Regions from separate parts of the Rhodococcus sp. T7 genome, predicted to be linked through region 2. Evidence: riboswitches for the same ligand, from Rfam matches in the RefSeq annotation. Region 2 holds a riboswitch; each other region holds the start of a gene.
What was found. Region 2 has a riboswitch for thiamine pyrophosphate ahead of MLGJGCBP_RS05360 (TenA family protein). Riboswitches for the same ligand answer to the same signal wherever they lie in the genome.
Positions count from the first base shown of each region.

Region 1: it holds a riboswitch for thiamine pyrophosphate, as region 2 does, so the genes downstream of both, thiO (glycine oxidase ThiO) here and MLGJGCBP_RS05360 (TenA family protein) in region 2, are expected to answer to the same signal.
Region 3: it holds a riboswitch for thiamine pyrophosphate, as region 2 does, so the genes downstream of both, MLGJGCBP_RS39655 (3-oxoacyl-ACP reductase) here and MLGJGCBP_RS05360 (TenA family protein) in region 2, are expected to answer to the same signal.

Region 1 covers NZ_WXYH01000110.1:9,739-13,004, reverse strand. The annotation lists gene MLGJGCBP_RS12945 (thiazole synthase) at 1-720, opposite strand, end outside; gene thiS (sulfur carrier protein ThiS) at 713-937, opposite strand; gene thiO (glycine oxidase ThiO) at 940-2,007, opposite strand; TPP riboswitch at 2,006-2,118, opposite strand; gene thiE (thiamine phosphate synthase) at 2,143-2,841, shown strand; gene MLGJGCBP_RS12925 (NUDIX hydrolase) at 2,842-3,266, opposite strand, start outside.
Region 2 covers NZ_WXYH01000034.1:5,412-8,677, forward strand. The annotation lists gene MLGJGCBP_RS05350 (ABC transporter permease) at 1-164, opposite strand, end outside; gene MLGJGCBP_RS05355 (ABC transporter substrate-binding protein) at 142-1,200, opposite strand; gene MLGJGCBP_RS05360 (TenA family protein) at 1,185-1,907, opposite strand; TPP riboswitch at 1,901-1,996, opposite strand; gene MLGJGCBP_RS05365 (NUDIX hydrolase) at 2,054-2,731, opposite strand; gene MLGJGCBP_RS05370 (carboxylesterase/lipase family protein) at 2,844-3,266, shown strand, end outside.
Region 3 covers NZ_WXYH01000370.1:17,504-20,769, reverse strand. The annotation lists gene MLGJGCBP_RS39660 (LLM class flavin-dependent oxidoreductase) at 1-1,289, opposite strand, end outside; gene MLGJGCBP_RS39655 (3-oxoacyl-ACP reductase) at 1,291-2,055, opposite strand; TPP riboswitch at 2,105-2,209, opposite strand; gene MLGJGCBP_RS39650 (MarR family winged helix-turn-helix transcriptional regulator) at 2,283-2,735, shown strand; gene MLGJGCBP_RS39645 (organic hydroperoxide resistance protein) at 2,738-3,160, shown strand; gene MLGJGCBP_RS39640 (oxidoreductase) at 3,182-3,266, opposite strand, start outside.

The sequences.
Region 1 (3,266 bases), on a different contig from region 2:
CCGGGCCTCGTACCCCGCCACCACGGCCCCGCGCATCGCCGACGCCATGAGCGCCGGATCCTTCGCCCTGGTCACCGCGGTGGCAAGCAGGACGGCGTCGCAGCCGAGTTCCATCGCGAGGGTCGCGTCGCTGGCGGTCCCGATGCCGGCGTCGAGGATGACCGGTACCCCGGCACCGTCCACGATCATCTCGATGTTGTGCGGGTTCGCGATACCGAGCCCGGTGCCGATCGGCGAACCCAGCGGCATCACGGCCACACAGCCGACGTCCTCGAGCCTGCGGGCCAGGACCGGGTCGTCGGTGGTGTACGGCAGGACGACGAATCCGTCGTCGACCAGTTGCTCGGCGGCGCTGACCAACTCGATGGCGTCGGGCATGAGGGTGCGTTCGTCGGCGATGACCTCGAGCTTCACCCAGTCGGTTTCGAGTGCCTCCCGGGCGAGTTGCGCCGTCAGCACCGCCTCCGCCGCGCCGCGACAGCCCGCGGTGTTGGGCAGCGGCGCGATGTCGAGCCGGCGCAGCAGGTCCAGCACCCCGGTGCCACCCACGGCGTCGACGCGGCGCATCGCGACCGTGGTCAGCTCGGTGCCGGACGCGACGAGCGCCTCTTCGAGCACCGTCAGGTTGGCGGCGCCGCCGGTGCCCATGATCAACCGTGAACCGAACGTGCGGCCCGCGATCGTGAGGCCCTTCTGCACGCCGGGAGTCGTGTCAGCCACCCTGCACCGCCGTGAGGATCTCGATCTCCCAACCCCGGACCACGAACTCGTCCCACCGGGCGCGGGGGAACACGGCGCCGTTCACGGCCACCGCGATGCCCTTGGTCGGCAGGTTCAGCGCCTCCAGCAGCCCGGTGACGGTCAACGGTTCCGTGAACTCGTGATCCTCGCCGTTGACGCTGATGCCGATCGGCACCACTACTTGCTGCTCACTCATCTCTACCTCGCTACTTTCTCGAAACGTTCGGGGTCGGCGGCTTTCGCCTCGACCAGTGCCGAGCCCTCCAACAATGCCACCGTCGCGTCGGCGGTCACCGGGGTGAGCAGGATGCCGTTGCGGCCGTGTCCCGTCGCCACCACGACCCGATCGGACACCCGGCCGATCAGCGGCAGGTTGTCCGGGGTCATCGGACGCAGACCCGCCGAGGTCTCACGCAGTTCGTACTCGCCGATGGCGGGCATCAGCGCCTCGGCATCCGCGATCAGGTCCCGCACACCGGCCACCGTGACCTGCGTGTCGTTGCCCGATTCGTACTGGGTGGCGCCGACGACGATGCCGTCCGCGCGCGGCACCAGGTAGGCGGGCCTGCCGTGGACGCTGCCCCGGATGGTCCGGCCCGGCGCCGGGGTCACCCCGGGACGGGCCCGCAACCGCAGGATCTCGCCCTTCACCGGTCGCACCGGAAGTCCCGGCCACAGTGCCGGTGACGCGATGCCCGCGGTGACGACGATCTGGTCCGTGCCGAGGCCGTCGAGACTGCGCACGGCCTCATCGATCAGCTCCACCCCGGCGTCGACGGCGCACCGCTGCAACGCCTGCAGGAGCAGCCTGTTGTCGACGGCCAGTTCGTCGACGGCCAAGAGCCCCAACCGGACTCCGCGACCCAGCATCGGCTCGAGGGCGCGGACTTCGGCGCGATTCAGGATCTGCAGATCCCGGCCCTGCGCCCCCACCCACTCGGCGATGGTCCGGAGATCTTCGGCGTCGGCGCCGTCCAGCGCGACGGTGAGCGAACTCTCCGACGTGAACAGGTCGACGCCGGCCCCGGCCTCCAGTTCCTTCCCGAATTCGGGCCACCGGTCGAGCGACGCGCTGCCCAGTTCGAGGACGCTCTCCTCACCGGGCCAGCCCTCGGACAACGGGGCGAGCATGCCGCCCGCCACCCAGGACGCTCCCGAACCGATCGACGGGTCGTACAGCTTCACCGACCAGCCGTTGCGGGCTGCTCGCCACGCAATCGACAGGCCGATCACTCCGCCTCCGACGACGGATACCGATCTCGCCATTGAACTCCACCTCACTTCCTGCGCCGGCATGATCCGGGTCAGGTATGACGGTCGGGCTCGGCGTGAGCCCCTCTCAGCCCCACGTTCCCCGGGACTCCCGTGTTGCACTTTCACCGTAGAGGCTACCGTCATGCCGTGACCACCTCGCATCACAGCAACCTCACGGACCGTCGGCGCCGCCTCGGAACAGCACGTTTGTACCTGTGCACCGATGCTCGGCGCGAGAAGGGCGACCTGGCGCAGTTCGCCGAGGCCGCGCTGTCCGGCGGCGTCGACATCATCCAGCTCCGCGACAAGGGCTCGGCCGGTGAGAAGAAGTTCGGCACGATGGACGCCAGGGACGAACTGGCGGCACTGTCGGTGCTCGCGGCCGCGGCCAGGCGGCACGGGGCGCTGCTCGCCGTCAACGACCGGGCCGACATGGCGCTGGCCGCTGGTGCCGACGTCCTGCACCTCGGCCAGGGCGACCTGCCCGTCCCCTACGCGCGGACCGTCGTGGGTTCGGATGTCCTGATCGGCCGGTCCACGCACAGCCGCGCCCAGGCCAGCCTCGCGGCGATCGAGGACGGCGTCGACTACTTCTGCACCGGACCGGTGTGGGCGACCCCCACCAAGCCCGGACGGACCGCGTCGGGCATCGACCTGGTGCGCTCGACCGCCGACTCCGCGCCGAACCGCCCGTGGTTCGCGATCGGTGGCATCGACGAGTCCCGGGTTCCGGAGATCCTCGCCGCGGGCGCCGATCGGATCGTCGTCGTCCGGGCCATCACCGAGGCCCGCGACCCGCAGGCCGCGGCGCGCTCACTGTCCGCCCTGCTGCAGCAGAACGCGTAGTTACGCCTGCTCGAGCCAGTCGCGCACCGTGGCGGGCGGCAGGATCACGACGGTGGCGGGCAACTGTTCGATCAGGTCGGGGTCGGTGGTGACGACCGCGGTCACCGTGCCCAGCGTGGTGCCGTGACCTGCGGGTTCGGCGAGGCGACCGACCGCGTCCAGTGCCTCGAGCACCTCGATGCGCGGCAGCCACCCGTAGGTGCCGCCGGGCAGGTGCACGGTGCGGGGCAGCGCCCTCGACAGTTGCGCCGGCGCGCCGCTCTCACCCAGCACGTCGTGCCGGTCGAGCAGCAGTCGCACCTCGGTGGTGCGTAGTTGCGGCCACCCCGCTTCGAATCCGGGGTGTAGTGGCAGCCCGGCGACGTCGGTTTCCCGCACCCAGCGCAGTTCGGTGCTCTCACCGTTCGCGACGGTGGGCAGTGGAC
Region 2 (3,266 bases):
GACGGCAGCACCTGCGGCCGGATACCGCTGACCGTCACGTACACCTGCCACGCGACCACCAGCAGTGCCACGACCACGACCGCGGGCAGCACCCGCCGCAGCAGCGGGGACGTGCCCGGGGCCGGGGTCCGGACGGTCGGGTCAGGGCTGAGCGAGGTACTCATTGGTGAAATAGGTCGACCAGTCGGGTTCCGTGGTCAGCGGTGCCCCGTCGGGGCCGGTGAGCAGGCCGTGCTGGAACAGGAAACCGGAGTATCCCGCCCACTGCTCGGCCGTCTGTGTCCCGACCTTTCCGGACGCGTCCTTCATGTACTGGGAGGACAGCATCTGCTGGCTCTCCCGCACGAGGGATTCGTCCGTGAAGGCGCCGGGATTGGCGTCGATCAACATCTGTGCGGCCTCGTCCGGCCGGTCGGCGGCGAACTGGTAGCCGCGCTGCAGGGCCTGGACGAACTTGCGGGCCTGCTCGGGGTGCTCGTCCATCCACTGCTCGTTGCCCTCGATGACGAGTGCGTACGCGTCCGGGAATCCGTAGTCGGTGTAGTGGAAGTAGCGCATCGGGGTGCCTCGGTGCTCGGCCTCGATGCCCTCCCAGCCGAAGAACGACACGGTGAAGTCGGCGGTGCCGGAGTACACGGCCTCGTACGCCGACGTGCCGAGCGTGACGGTGGTGAATTCGCCCTTGCCGCCGTCGTTCCGGATGATCTGCTTCAGCGTCTCCTCGCCGTCCGGGTCCGCGAAACCGGCGTAGATCTTGCCGTCGAGATCCCGGGGGCGGGTGATGTCGGGGCGATCCGCTTTCACCGCGATGCCCGTCGCCCAGTGCTGCAGCGGGGCCATGACCGATGTGGTCTGGGCGCCCGCGGCCTTCGAGAACGTCGCGGAACTCTGGAAGCTCACGCCGAACTCGGCGTTGCCTGCGTCGACGAGGGTGTCGGGCGAGGTGTCGTTGTACGGCAGCACCTGCACGTCGAGCCCGGCGTCGGCGAACCAGCCCTCCTGCTGGGCGACGAACAGACCGGTGTGGTTGGTGTTCGGCGTCCAGTCGAGTGCGAACCGGATGGTGTCGTCGGACTGCGAGTCGCCGGCGCAGCCGGTGAGCATCGACAGGGCCGAGACGAGGATGACGGCTGCGGTGGCAGCGCGCTTGGTGCGGGAGAAACGCTTGGTGCGGGAGAAAAGTGTCACGACGCCGGCCATTCCTGCTTGTTGAGTGCGGTGTCCCAGAACATGAGTTCGTAGCGGCTGGCGATCGTGAACGCCTCCACCATCGCCTCGCGCTGGGTGTCGGTCGCGGCCTCCGCGGCGGCGTCCACGAGTTCGCGGGCCTTCGCGACGGCGGCGTGGAACTCCTCCGCGTCGTACGTGGTCACCCACTGTGCGTACGGGTGCGACGGGTCGGCGGACAGCACCTCGCGGGCGCTCGCCGCCAGCCGGCGTCCCACGTCCGCGTAGATCCAGAAGCACGGCAGCACCGCGGCGGCGGACACCGCGTACGGCTCGGTGGCGGCGACGGCCGTCAGGTAGGAGATGTACCCGAGGCAGGCCTGCGAATGCTGCGGTTCGACGTCCGACGCGGGGAGTCGCCCGCTGGTCAGGAGGTTCTGGTGCAACGTCGCCTCGACCGTCGCGGCCTCGGCCGCCGAGCCGGCCCAGAAGCCGGCCTCGACGGGACCCGGCGCATGCGCGGCGACCAGGGACAGGGCCTTCGCGTACCCGGTCAGGTACAGGAAATCCTGCTCGATGTACGTGCGGAACACGTCCAGCGGCAGCGTTCCGTCGCCGAGGCGGCGCAGGAACTCGAGTTCGTCGATCGCCTCGCGCAGCACCTTGGTCCGGTCCCACAAGTGGTCCGTGAATCGGGCGTGCTGGCCTGCGCCCGCAGCACCTTGGACAGAGCTATTCACAACGTTGACATCCCTTCGTCAGCATTACCTGAGCAGGTTCCCGGGTGTGTTCTCAGCCCCGCCCGTGCGGAGCACCCCGTGTCAGAACAAGCCGACCCTAGCACCGGCCGTGCCGCGAACGGAAAGGCCCGGGTGGGTGGCCGGGCTCAGCCGGCGAGGAACGCGGCCGCGCCCGGCGGGAGGGCCGCGGGGCCGCGCCTGTAGATCTCGGCGGGCCTGCCCGTCCCGACGACGGCCATGTCGCCGGTGTGCTCGAGAGCGGGCATCATGTGCCGGCGGAACGAGTCCTTCGGGAGGGGGCGGCCGAACACCACCTCGTAGACCCGGCGCAGTTCGAGCACCGTGAACGTGTCGCCGACCAGCCCCGACGGGTCGACGGACCGCGCGTACCGCTCGCGCAGGTCGGCGACGGCGAGCGTGACGACGTCCGCGTGGTCGAACGCGAGGTGCTGCGTCACCCGGTCGCCGTCGACGGGGATCAGCAGGGCGTCGCGGGGGAGTGCCGTGCGGGGGAGTGCCGCCCCGTGTGTCATCGACAGCACCCACCCGCGATCGTCGCGGGCGGGGTCGTCGAACATTGCCAGCTGGTGGAACTCGGCGCCCGCCAGGCCGGCCTTGATCCGCAGGCACCGTTCGGCGGCGTCCCGTAGACGCTCGCCTTCGTGGAGGAAGGTGCCCGGAAGCGCGAGCCGGCCCGAACGGTGCGGGACCACAAGAACTTTCAGATCGGCGCCGTCCACGGTGAGGACGGCGACGTCGACCGCCACGGACGGCCGCGGATAGTCGAGGAGGCTCTTGCCCTCGGGATCGGTCGATGCGGCCACGGAGGAAATGTTAGCGCGCGGTTGATCTATGTCACGTTCGAACGGTCCTGCCTGCGCATCGTTGGTAGTTTGGCGAGAGATTCCCGTACGCGCTGCGTGAGGAGATTCGGCCGTGGATGTCGAGAAGTCAGGCGACACACTCGTCGTCCGCGCCCGGGACGGCGACGTGCGCGGCTACCCCGAAGGCGACGTCTACGCGTGGAAGGGCATCCCGTTCGCCGCGGCCCCCGTCGGCGATCTGCGGTTCCGGGCGCCGGTCCCGCCCGCCCCGTGGGACGGCGTGCGCGACTGCGTCGACTTCGGCCCGATGGCCCCGCAGGGCCACGGCACCGCCGTCCCGATCGACGCCGGACTCGAGATGGACGAGGACTGCCTGTCGGTCAACGTGTGGGCACCCCGGCCCGACGGCACCCCGCGGCCGGTGATGGTGTGGATCCACGGCGGCGCCTACTGCCTGGGAACCGCTGCTCAGGGCATCTACAACGGTCGGATCCTGTCCACTCTCGGCGACGTCGTGCTGGTCTCGTTCAACTAC
Region 3 (3,266 bases), on a different contig from region 2:
CGACCCCGGAGATGGTCGCGCAGGGTCTCCGTCTCATACTCCGCGCGGAACAGCCCGCGCTTCTGCAGGACGGGGATCACCTCGTCGACGAAGTCGGCGAGCCCGTTCGGGTAGAGCGGCGGCATCAGGTTGAATCCGTCGGCGCCGCCGCCGCGGAACCACACCTCGATCTCGTCGGCGATCGATTCCGGGGTGCCGATCATGGTGCAGTGCCCGCCGCCGGCCGCCAGCGTGCCCAGCAGCGACCGCACGGTGGGACGGTCCTTCTCGATGATCCGCAGGATCGTGTCGTACCGGCCCTGCGGTCCGGTGAACTCCGACAGCGGCGGCAGCGCCGGAACGGGTGCGTCCAATTCCCATGCGCTGCAATCCTGCTGGACGAACATCGACAACTGCGCCAGCGACTGCTCGACGGGCAGGAGCGCGTCGAGTTCCGACTTCTTCCTGCGCGCCTCCGCAGTGGTCGAGCCCACGTAGGTGACGAGACCGGGCATCACGATCACGGCGTCGGCGTCGCGGCCCGCAGCGCGGATGCGCCGCTTCACGTCGCCGTAGTAACTCTGCGCGGCCGTGAGGTCGTAGGCGACGGCGTAGATGCCCTCGGCGCACCGGGCGGCCAGGTCACGGCCTTGATCCGACGCGCCCGCCTGGAACAGCACCGGACGCCCCTGCGGCGAGTGCGGCACGTTCAGCGGACCGTCCACGAGGAAATGCTTGCCCCGATGCCCGACCGCGTTCACCTTGGCCGGATCCGCGAAGAGGCCCTCCCGGTCGAGCACGAGCGCGTCGGGCTCCCACGAATCCCACAGCGCGAGTGCCACCTCGACGAACTCCGCGGCCCGCGAGTAGCGGTCGTCGTGCGGCGGCATCTCCTCGAGACCGTGATTGCGGGCCTCGGCGTCGAACATCGACGTCACCACGTTCCAGCCGGCGCGGCCGCCGCTGATGTGGTCGAGCGACGCCAGCATCCGCGCGGCGTGGAACGGGGTGTAGAACGTGGTGGACACGGTCGTCACGAGACCGACCCGCTCGGTCGCCCGCGCCATCGCGGACAGCGCGGTGAGCGGTTCGAGGAACCACATGCCCCCGGACGCGGGGTCGCGCACCGAATGCCCGTCGGCGAAGAACACGGCGTCGAGGCAACCCCGCTCCGCGGTCTGCGCCAGTTCCTCGTAGTAGGCGATGTCGCTGAGCCGCTCCACCTGCGAGGCGGGGTGCCGCCACGCGGCGCCGTGGTGCCCGCAGCCGAACAGGAACGCGTTGAAGTGCAGTTGCCGGGCGTCGCTCATGTCAGTCCTTGACCAGTCCACCGTCGACGACGAGGTTCTGGCCGGTCACCGAACGCGACCACGGGGACGCGAAGAACAGGACCGCGTCGGCGAACTCGTCGGGGGTGGTGACCCGCTGCAGCGGAGTGCTCGCCGCGATGAGGTCGAACACCTCGTCGGGGGTGGCGGCGCTCGCGTCGGTGGTGCGCAGCAACCCGCCCGAGACCATGTTGACGGTGATGCCGTCGGGCCCGAGGTCGGCGGCGAGAGTGCGGGTCAGCGACAGCGCGGCGGCCTTGGCGGCGGTGTAGTCGTGGTACGGGACGACGGGGTTCTGGAACAGGTTGGTTCCGATGTTCACGATGCGGCCGAACCCGAGCGCGCGCATGCCCGGCAGCGCGGCCTGCGTGGTGTTCAGGGTCGCCTGCACGCTGCCGCGCAACTGCGAGTCGAAGGCCTCCCACGTGATGACGTCCGCCTTGTCGCGTGCGTCGCCGTTGAAGGAGAAGTCGGCGAGGGCGTTGTTGATCACGGTGGTCACCGGCGATCCGAAGTGCGCTTCCGCTGCGGCGAACAGTGCTGCCACCTGCGCGGCATCGGTGACGTCCGCCTGGAGCGCGACCGCGCGGTCCGCACCCAGGGATGCCGCGAGTTCCTCCGCCGCACCCCGGCTGTTGCGGTAGTTCACGACTACCCGCGCGTGCTGCGCCGCGAACGACCGCACGATGGCGGAACCGAGGCCCCGGCCACCGCCGGTAACCAGGACGATCTGCTTGTCGAGCTGCATTGCTGTCACCTTCCAATCGGTCGGCGACGAGACATCGGATGAGCGCATACGGCCGTCTCCGCGACATCCCTTCGCCGGCATTACCCAGTTCAGGTTCGACGGGTGTCTTCTCAGCCGTCCGGATCCTCGCCGGGCAGCACCCCGTGTCACTGGCCAACAGTGTAAGGGCAAACACCGTTTCCGATTTCTTGGTTGTGCACAACCTAGTTGTGTGCAACCATTCAGAGGTGACCGACAACCTCGCCCTCGACCGCCAGGTGTGCTTCGCGCTGTACTCGGCCTCCCGGGCGATGACCGCGAGATACCGGTCGATGCTCGACTCGCTGGGCGTGACCTACCCGCAGTACCTCGTGCTGCTGGTCCTCTGGGAACAGGACGGTCGCGGGGTGCGGGAGATCTGCGACGCCCTCGACCTCGACACCGGCACCCTGTCGCCACTGCTCAAGCGGCTCGAGGCGCTGGGCCTGGTCGAACGGAGGCGTTCGTCGGCCGACGAACGCCGGGTCGGGATCCACCTCACCGAGAAGGGCGCGAGCCTCCGCGCCGCCGCGGAAGGCATCCCCACCGAACTCGCCCGCTCGACGGGAATGGGCATCGACGAACTCGTCGCCCTGCGCGACACCCTGTCGCGCCTCACCGAATCGCTCCACAGTTTCGCAACCCCAACAGGAGAGAAGTAACCATGAAGATCGTCTACACCGCCGAAGCCCTCGCAACCGGGGAAGGCCGCAACGGCCACGCCCGCACGTCCGACGGCCGGCTCGACCTGAACCTCGCCATCCCCACCGAGATGGGCGGATCGGGCGACGGCACCAACCCCGAGCAGCTGTTCGCCGCCGGATACGCGGCGTGCTTCCACTCCGCACTCCAGCTCGTCGGCCGTCAGGCCGGGGCGAATGTCGCCGACTCGGCCGTCGGCGCCCGCGTCGGGATCGGCTCCACGGACGGCGGCGGATTCGGCCTCGCCGTCACCCTCGAGGTGTCCCTCCCCCACCTGCCGCGCGCGGAGGCACTCGAACTGACGGAGAAGGCACATCAGGTGTGCCCCTACTCCAACGCCACCCGCGGCAACGTCGACGTCACCCTCGAAGTCACCGAAGACTGAGCATCCTGCGCGGGCGTCGGGTCACCCGAACTCGTACTCGACGCCCGTCAGGTCCTCCGACAGCGACCACAGACCCTTCGCGGTCTGCTCGTCCCGCGACTTCTTG